2 linked regions of the Acidisarcina polymorpha genome follow. The main gene of each other region encodes a partner of the protein of the gene in region 2 in a complex. Links are inferred from orthologs where the notes say so. Each region holds a gene or a part of one and is shown on either strand. Other genes may lie near its edges.

Region 1 (4,366 bases), 1.0 Mb from region 2 along the record:
ATGATTTCGTCCGAGATCATCCGCGGCGCCTCTTCATAGTGGGCGAATTGCATGCTGTAGGAGGCGCGTCCCTGGGTCGATGAGCGGATATCGTTGACGTATCCGAACATCTCCTTGAGCGGCACCATTGCCTTGATCACCTGCGAACCACCGAGATGCTCCATGCCCTCAATACGCCCGCGCCGGGAGTTGATATCGCCGATGATCGTGCCCATGTGTTCTTCAGGAACAGTCACTTCGACGGCCATCATCGGTTCGAGCAGCACCGGACTGGCCTTCTTCGCGGCTTCCTTAAAGGCCATCGAACCGGCGATCTTGAACGCCATTTCGTTCGAGTCGACGTCGTGGTAGCTGCCGTCATAAAGTACGGCCTTGAAGTCGACCAGCTCGTAGCCCGCAAGCACCCCGGCATGCAACGCTTCGCGGATTCCCTGCTCGGTCGGCTTGATGTACTCCTTCGGAACCACGCCGCCCTTGATCTCGTTGATAAACTCGAATCCCTTGCCTGGCTCGTTCGGCTCCAGACGAATCTTGACGTGTCCGTAGTTGCCCGAACCACCGGTCTGGCGGATGTACTTGCCTTCCGCCTCGGCGATCTTGCGGATGGTCTCCCGGAAGGCGACACGGGGCTCGCCGACATTGGCTTCGACCTTGTGCTCGCGCTTCATGCGATCGACCAGGATCTCAAGATGCAACTCGCCCATGCCGCTGATGATCGTCTGCCCAGACTCTTCATCGGTACGGACCTTGAAGGTCGGATCTTCATCGGCCAGCTTAGCCAGCGCCATTCCCATCTTCTCCTGGTCAGCCTTGGTCTTCGGCTCAATGGCGACCGAGATGACCGTGTCCGGGAATTTGATAGCGCTCAACGCCACCGGATCATTCGGAGTGCAGAGGGTGTCACCGGTCTTCAATTCCTTCAAACCAACACAGGCGCAGATGTCGCCGGCATAGATCTCGGTGATGTCTTCGCGCTTATTGGCGTGCATCTTGACCAGACGCCCGATCCGTTCGGTCTTGCCGGTACGCGGATTGAGCACGGTGTCGCCGGTTTTCAAATGGCCCGAATAGACGCGGATGAAACCGAGCTTGCCGAAGGGATCGTTGATCAGCTTAAAGCCGAGCGCCGAAAACGGCGCATCGTCCTTGGCTTCGCGAATCACCTGCTTTTCGGGATCATCAGGATCGATACCAACCACCGGGGGCACGTCGAGCGGGCTCGGCAGATAGTCGACCACCGCATCAAGCAGAGTCTGCACACCCTTGTTCTTGAAGGCGGTCCCGCAGAGTACCGGGAAGACCTTCATCGCAATGGTCGCGCCGCGTAGGGCTTTCTTTAACTCGGCCGCCGTCGGGGTCTCGCCTTCGAGGAACTTGTGCAGCATGTCGTCATCGTTCTCGGCGACTGACTCAACCAGCTGCATGCGGAAGGCTTCCGCCTTCTTGAGCAGGTTCTCGGGAATCTCTTCAACATCGTACTGCGCGCCCATGGTCTCGTCGTGCCACAGGATCGCCTTCATCTCGATCAGATCGATGACGCCCTTAAAGTTGGCCTCGGCGCCAATCGGAATCTGGATGGCAACTGGACGCGCGCCCAGCCGCTTGCGGATGGTTTCAATCACGTGCTCGAAATCAGCGCCGGCCTTGTCCATCTTGTTGACAAAGCAGATCCGGGGGACCTTGTACTTATCACCCTGCCGCCACACCGTCTCCGACTGCGGCTGCACACCCGAGACGGAGTCGAACAAGGCGACTGCGCCATCGAGCACCCGTAGCGACCGCTCGACCTCAGCGGTAAAGTCAACGTGGCCCGGGGTATCAATGATGTTGATACGAATGTCTTTCCAGGTGCAGGTGGTTGCGGCGGAGGTGATCGTGATGCCGCGCTCCTGCTCCTGCTCCATGTAATCCATGGTTGCCGTGCCTTCATGCACTTCGCCGATCCGGTGCGTGATCCCGGTATAGAACAGGATGCGCTCGGTGGTCGTCGTCTTCCCGGCGTCGATGTGCGCCATGATTCCGATATTCCGGCAACGATTTAGAGGTACTTGACGCGGCACTTGAATCTCTCACTCTCGCAGGCCATGGCCTGCCTTTGCTTACCCTGCTTGACCCGCCAGCTTCCGGCGAGCTTGTCCTAATTTACGGACTGACAACTGTCACTGAAAAGCTTTCTTGCTATGGAAACTTCTCTTTACCACCGATAATGCGCGAACGCCTTGTTCGCCTCGGCCATACGATGAATGTCTTCCTTCTTCTTCATCGCGGCTCCGCGGCCGTTAGCTGCGTCAAGCAGCTCGTTGGTCAACTTGTCGACCATGCCCTTTTCGCCGCGCGCCCGGCCATAGTTCACCAGCCAGCGGATCGCGAGCGAAGTGCGCCGTTCCGGATTCACTTCGATCGGCACCTGATAGTTCGCGCCACCAACCCGGCGCGACTTCACTTCGAGCAGCGGCTTGCAGTTCTCAACCGCTTTCTTGAAGAGCTTCAGCGCTTCATCGCCGCCGCGGGATTCGAGGTTCGTCATTGCCTCATAAAAGATGTTTTGCGCGGTCGACTTCTTGCCGCCCCACATCATCGAGTTGACAAACTTCGTCACCAGCGTCGAGTTGTACACGGGGTCGGCTGCGACTTCCCGTTTCGCGATATGACCTTTTCTCGGCATAGTTCCCTTATCTCAATAACTTCACTTGCTCAATTGATTCGTCCAGACTTTTGCGCCATGGGCGCGTACGCCTGGACGGCGAGTCCCTGGTCCTTACTTAGCGGCGGCCTTGGGGCGCTTAGCGCCGTACTTCGACCGGCTCTGCTTGCGGTTGGCTACGCCGACCGAATCGAGTGTTCCGCGCACCACGTGGTAGCGAACCCCCGGCAGGTCCTTCACACGACCGCCGCGAATGAGGACGATCGAGTGCTCCTGCAGATTGTGGCCGATGCCTGGGATGTAGGTGGTCACTTCGATCCCGTTGGTGAGCTTGACGCGCGCAACTTTGCGCAACGCCGAGTTCGGCTTTTTCGGGGTCTGGGTGTAGACGCGCGTACAAACTCCACGCCGTTGCGGCGAACCCTGCAATGCCGGGCTGGCCGTCTTATATCTCGGCGCAGTGCGGCCCTTCCGGACTAATTGACTAAATGTCGGCAAACCTGACTCCTCAAAGCTGCAAAACCCACGCATTTCACACAGGCATCAGATGATCGCGCAAGCCGCCCGCGATCTACTCTGAATGCCCAACTCACTTCTACCGCCCGCAACCCGTCCCCGCGTGCAGTAGCCTTACATAACCCGTTGACTCAAACCACGACGGTGGCTGAGCGCTTCCCGGTTCCTTCAAGTGAAAGAGGCCTGGGAAGGCCAACTCCGTTTCGGTGGTTCCGGTCTGCATAGCCCACCAAGGTGGCAGGTAGCGCAGACTCCAATGCGATTCGCCTTGTGTCTCTAACCTGCAGAGATCGGAAGGGAAGGCCCAGAGAGGCACTACAACGATCTATAGCCTCAGCAATTGCTCTAAAACGGCAAAGCAACTGCCTCAAATAAGTATAGATCAGATTGAGGCTTTCTGCGGACACAAACAAACGCTCTCGCCCGAAAATATCCGGCAAGAGCTGTCTCGCGGAACTTCTTAAAGATATCAATTCGCAACTCCCCGGTCAAGACACCCTTCAAAGTGGAGGATGGGGAGTGGAGAACTCCTGCAGAGCTGGTCTCGCGAAGTATGGGCATCGCTTGTATGGCCTATGGCAGGCCGTGGCGGAAGACACGAACAAAGCCATCGCTGCTACCATGCTCATCAATGCCTACTATCGCCCGTAAAGTCCTTGTCTGCACCGCCTTAGTCCTTAGCGCTGTTTGTACCGTGAACTTGAAGGCGCAGAACCTGAACGCCCGGCGCGATCCCCGCATCGATAGCCTGATCGACAATCTGGGCAAAGTGCGCAACCTCTATCAGACGGCGATCTCGCCAGACGGCGCGCGCATCGCCTGGGTCGTCGATGGAGAAGAACAAGGCAAGCGCTCGGGCAGCGAGATTGAAGTTGCACCCCGAACCTCGCCCGAGAAGCCGATCCGGATCACCGCCGGAAGCAAGGGCGAACTCTGCGTGGAAGGCAGCCTCGCCTGGTCGCCAGATTCGAAGACGCTGGCCTTCCTCTCGGATTGTCAGAGTGCTGGGGAGAATAAAACGCAGGCTGACTTCTATCTGGCCGAAATGGGCAACAAACCCAAGATTCGACGCCTGACTCATCTTCCCGGGATCCCGGAAGCGCCGGCCTTCTCGCCTGATGGCAAAGAACTTGGATTCCTCTACGTCGAAGGAGCCACTCGCCGCGCGAGTCCGCTCGCCGCCGAGAAACCGCCTGCTGGAGTCAT
Region 2 (4,370 bases):
CGCCACCGCAGATGAAGAGAATATTCGTGGTGTCGACCGGAGTGAATTCCTGATGAGGATGCTTGCGGCCTCCCTGGGGGGGGACATTGGCAACTGTTCCCTCCAGGATCTTCAAAAGAGCCTGCTGCACGCCTTCTCCGGAGACATCCCGGGTGATGGACGGGTTCTCGTCCTTGCGCCCAATTTTGTCGATCTCATCAATGTAGATGATGCCGGTCTGAGCACGAGCCACATCACCATCCGCAGCCTGCAGCAGTTTGAGGATGATGTTCTCCACATCCTCGCCAACATATCCGGCTTCGGTCAGGGTGGTCGCGTCCACGATGGCGAAAGGAACGTCGAGCATCTTCGCCAGGGTATGAGCCAGGAGTGTCTTGCCGCTGCCCGTTGGACCGACGAGGAGAATATTCGACTTGGAAAGCTCGACCTCATTCCCCTTGGTGCGGTTCATCTGGATGCGCTTGTAGTGGTTGTAGACCGCAACCGCGAGTTTCTTCTTCGTCTGGTCCTGACCGATGACGTACTCATCCAAGAAAGCCTTTACTTCTTGAGGCTTCGGCAGGTGCGCTGGAGCCGCGCCAGGCTGAACATCGCTGCGATCGTCCTCGAGGATCGAGTTGCAGACCGCTACGCATTCATCGCAGATGTAGGCCCGCGGATAGTCGCTTGGCGAAGAGATCAGCTTGGCGACCGCATCCTGCGATTTATGGCAGAACGAGCAGCGAAGTGTGTCGTCGGAACCCGTGCGCGGTTTCATGCTGCTGACCCCTTGTACTTAACTGCGCGTGCTCGACCGTAGCCCTGATCTTAGGTACGCGGCCGATCAATGATCTCATCAATGATCCCATATTCCTTGGCTTGCGGAGCATTCATGATGAAATCGCGTTCAACGTCTCGCTCGATCCTGTCGAGCGCCTGCCCGGTATGTTTGGACATGAGCCGGTTGGTAATCTCCCGGATGCGCAAGATCTCGCGCGCATGGATATCGATATCCGTAGCCTGCCCGGAAAGGCCGCCCATCGACGGCTGATGGATCAGGATTCGGGAATTCGGCAGCGCGAACCGCTTGCCCGGCGTCCCGGCAAGGAGTAGAAAGGCCCCCATGCTGGCCGCCTGCCCGATGCAATAGGTCACGACGCCGTTACGGATGAACTGCATTGTGTCGTAGATCGCCAATCCAGCCGTGATCGATCCTCCCGGGGAGTTGATGTAGAGCTGAATATCCTTCTCCGGATCCTCCCCGGAAAGGAACAACATCTGCGCAATGATCAGATTAGCGATCTGGTCGTCGATCGGAGTGCCAAGAAAAATAATGTTATCGCGAAGCAGACGAGAGTAGATGTCATAGGCGCGCTCGCCTCGACTCGTCTGCTCAACCACCATAGGTACAAGTGCCATGCGTTCCTTTTCTTGCGCGGAGTCTCGTCGCTCGCTCCGCTTTCCATTCGGTTGTCGTGGGCAGCCTTGACGGCCAACGGCTGTGATTTCTCTTCTAAGCTGTCAGGAGCCGATCCGCTCGTACAGGCTGGCCCTCGTCTTTTCTCTTCTCAATTGTTCACGGATTCTAGCGAGACTGCCATCCTCAGTCAAACGTGTCCGCAGCGCTTCCAGCGGCTCACGGCTTTGAATTGAAATAAGTTGAAGCTGCTCTTCTACTTCCTCGTCCGTTACCTCAGTGTGCTCCGCTTCGGCAATCTTGTCGAGCAAGATGCTGCCCTTCACCTCAGCGAGCGCTGATTCCCGTTGCGCCACGCGAAGCCGCTCGAAGTCGAGCTTCCGCATGTCTTCCGGTTTCATCCCCTGCGAGGCCAACGCACGCAGACCCCGGTCGAGTCGCGCATCCACCTGCTGCTGCACCAATGATTCCGGCACGGCAAACTGAAAACGCTCGACCAAAGCCTGAACCAGGGCATCCTTTGCGGCGTTTTCAAGCTGACGCTTCTTTTCAGCGGACGCCTGCTCACGCAAGGTAGCGGTAAACGCGTCGATGGTGTCGAACTCGCCGAGTTCCTTCGCAAAGTCATCGTTGAGCTCAGGCAGGATCTTCTTTTTGATCCCTTTTACCTCGATTTGATAGGAAATAGTCTTGCCTGCTAGACGCCTTTCGCCAAAGTCCTCCGGGTAGGCGACCTCAAACTTGAGTTCTTGTCCCGTTTTGGCACCGCGCAAGGCTTCATTGAATGCTGGAAGGGTATTTGGGCCAGCAACCTCGACGAGGACGCCCTTTCCTTCCACCGGGTCAGTCAGAGGAATGGCGTCCGCACCGGCTTCCGATCCATCTTCTTGGGCTGCCGATTCCCCGTGGAAGTCAATCTCCGCCCAATCGCCATCGGCGAGCGCACGCTCTTCGGTAACTGGCTCCATCGTGGAACGGGAATCGAGAACGCGCTTCAGTTCGGCATCGTATTCGGCTTCGGAGAGTTCGACCTCCGGCTTGGCAACGGTGACATCCTTATAGCCGTCGATCGAAAACTCGGGAAGAACTTCAAAGATCGCCTTGAACTTCAGCGGCTCTCCCTCGGCGAGATGAATATCTGTCACTTGAGGCTGCGACACGGGCTTCAAGTGCTGCTCGTCGATCGTGCTACGGAAGTACCCGGGCAAGATCTCTTCGACTACATCTTGACGGATCTGCTCGGCAAAGCGAGTGCGGATCAACGAATCCGGCACCTTTCCGGCGCGAAACCCGGGAATGCGGGCCATCTTCTGATAACGCTTCGTAATCTTTCGGAAATGCTTCGAGACTTCCTCGGCGGAAATATCGACGGATACCTCGCGGGTGCACTCCGGGTTCAGCGAGGGCGTCGGATGGTGATGGTCGTGTTCCGCATGGTCGTGACCTTCGTGGTCGTGAGCGGCCTGCGGATCAGGGGACCCTGCTCCATCGATTGCAGGAGTGATTTCGGAATTGGGAGTGGTTTCGAGAGTTTCGGTTGAGCTCAACTTGTGCCTTCCAGAGGCGCCCGCCCAACTTCCATGGATCCTGCGTTCGATTGGATCCGGCGGCGAATAAACGCGCGGCGTTGAACGGCCTCTTGTTTATGTTAAGTGCCTTTCGGAGGGGGGTCAAACAAGCTCCCGTGCGGCAGTGGAAATGTGGCCGCCTTTCTGCGGTCCTTGGAGGTCAGATCCGGAGGGGCCCAATGAGATGCCAATGAATGGAAAACCAGCTGAGTACCAGACAGGAGAGCGCAACCAGCGAAAATTTGAGTTTGGTAATAGAGCGCAAGCTGGGATGGCTCCATACTTGCACACTGGCCACCAGGACGAACAAGCCCAGCAGAATTGCCCCGAGGGTGACGATATTCATCAGGATGAAGTATTTGTCCCAGGCGTGGGTGGGAGGCATCAGGTCGTCCGCGTTGACGGCCACAAAAGTTGCGATGGAGATGAGCAGCACCGACCACACCCAGGCAGCTGCTTGGGCGGAGAATGGCAACCATTGGGTTCCCGGCTGCGGGGCTGGGCGCGGGCGGTTACGGAAAAACAATCGGCGGACCCAACGGCTGACCGCGGCGATCACGACGGCCAGCAAGACAACGAAGCTGGCCCCGACAGCGAACAACACGAATCCGCCATTTTCATACCAGGAGACTCGCTGCGCCTGCGCACCGGCGAAATCGCCTGCGAGGCGAATGACTCTTCCATGGTTGTCGCGGATGGCAAAAAGGCGGCGTTGGCCATCGATTTCCTGCCATAGATCTTTGCCGATTGGCTTCCAGCGAATGGTGTGGCCCCGCAGGTCCTTCGTGTCTTCGACGTGCAGCACGCCATCCTTGTCGACGGTGGCGCTTCGCTGCGAGAAAAGCGCCTCGAGCTTGAGCCGGGTGCTGTCCGCCCGCCGCGTCGACTGATAGGTTCCCTGGATCGCATCGAGATCTTTGCGAGACAGACTCAAAAACTTTTGACCGCCGGCGATGGGAAAGTAGCGATCAGAGAACATGTCGATGATCTCTGGACGGGGTTTGTCTCCCGCGCCTGCAGAGTTGTAAGCGAGAAACAGGATGATGTTCCGGGACGGATCGAGAAAGAAGAGGCTGTGGAAGGCAATTAGATCGCCCTCATGGCCGATCCACCTGACTCCGCTGCGCCAGGTCTCATAGAAGCCCATGCAGATAGGAGGCATCTGGTCGCTGGCGCGAAACTGTGGTGTTCTCATCGCGGCCAATGTTTCCGGCTTCAGGATGCGCTTCCCTCCGAGCTCTCCGCCGTTCAGCAGCGCCTGGCCGAAACGGCCCATGTCGCTCGCGGTAGAGGAGACGCCTCCAGCCGGGGGGGGCATTAAAGATTTCAAAGCCCAGCGGAGGCTTCTCGGTGTTGCCGCGATACCCCTCCGAGGGTAATGCCGCCAGTGATTTCGGAGCTGGTTG

What was found.
Region 1: the proteins of tig (region 2) and rpsG are in contact, whole or in part, in a crystal structure (PDB 3GTY), measured with the Thermotoga maritima proteins. The link is inferred for Acidisarcina polymorpha from one-to-one orthologs. Residues at the interface, in WP_004081061.1 of Thermotoga maritima: Glu122, Val124, Val129, Leu130, Tyr133, Glu188, Gly259, Ile262, Tyr263, Glu266, Ser270, Glu273, Gln274, Glu277, Arg308, Gln311, Ile312, Ser315, Tyr316, Glu325, Arg329, Arg336, Leu363, Phe366, Trp367, Arg373, Leu377, Arg381, Leu384, Glu387; in WP_004081843.1 of Thermotoga maritima: Lys34, Lys52, Lys55, Glu59, Arg62, Gln63, Glu66, Asn67, Lys69, Val71, Arg95, Ala109, Lys110, Lys111, Gly112, Arg113, Pro114, Glu117, Glu121, Ile124, Ala125, Tyr127, Asn128, Asn129, Thr130, Gly131, Lys135, Asp139, Arg142, Met143.

What each region holds. Positions count from the first base shown.
Region 1 is NZ_CP030840.1:5,258,345-5,262,710, reverse strand. What follows is about bases 931-3,797. They hold rpsG (30S ribosomal protein S7), read right to left. Parts: upstream 2,666-3,797; coding sequence 2,195-2,665; downstream 931-2,194. Other genes in these bases: ACPOL_RS22290 (S9 family peptidase), read left to right, coding at 3,792-3,797; ACPOL_RS35560 (hypothetical protein), read left to right, coding at 3,680-3,797; rpsL (30S ribosomal protein S12), read right to left, coding at 2,759-3,142; fusA (elongation factor G), read right to left, coding at 931-2,060. Also shown: more of fusA, read right to left, coding at 1-930; more of ACPOL_RS35560, read left to right, coding at 3,798-3,811; more of ACPOL_RS22290, read left to right, coding at 3,798-4,366.
Region 2 is NZ_CP030840.1:4,244,147-4,248,516, reverse strand. What follows is about bases 723-3,593. They hold tig (trigger factor), read right to left. Parts: upstream 2,944-3,593; coding sequence 1,501-2,943; downstream 723-1,500. Other genes in these bases: clpP (ATP-dependent Clp endopeptidase proteolytic subunit ClpP), read right to left, coding at 808-1,485; clpX (ATP-dependent Clp protease ATP-binding subunit ClpX), read right to left, coding at 723-757. Also shown: more of clpX, read right to left, coding at 1-722. UniProt on the Bacillus subtilis protein: Involved in protein export. Acts as a chaperone by maintaining the newly synthesized protein in an open conformation. Functions as a peptidyl-prolyl cis-trans isomerase.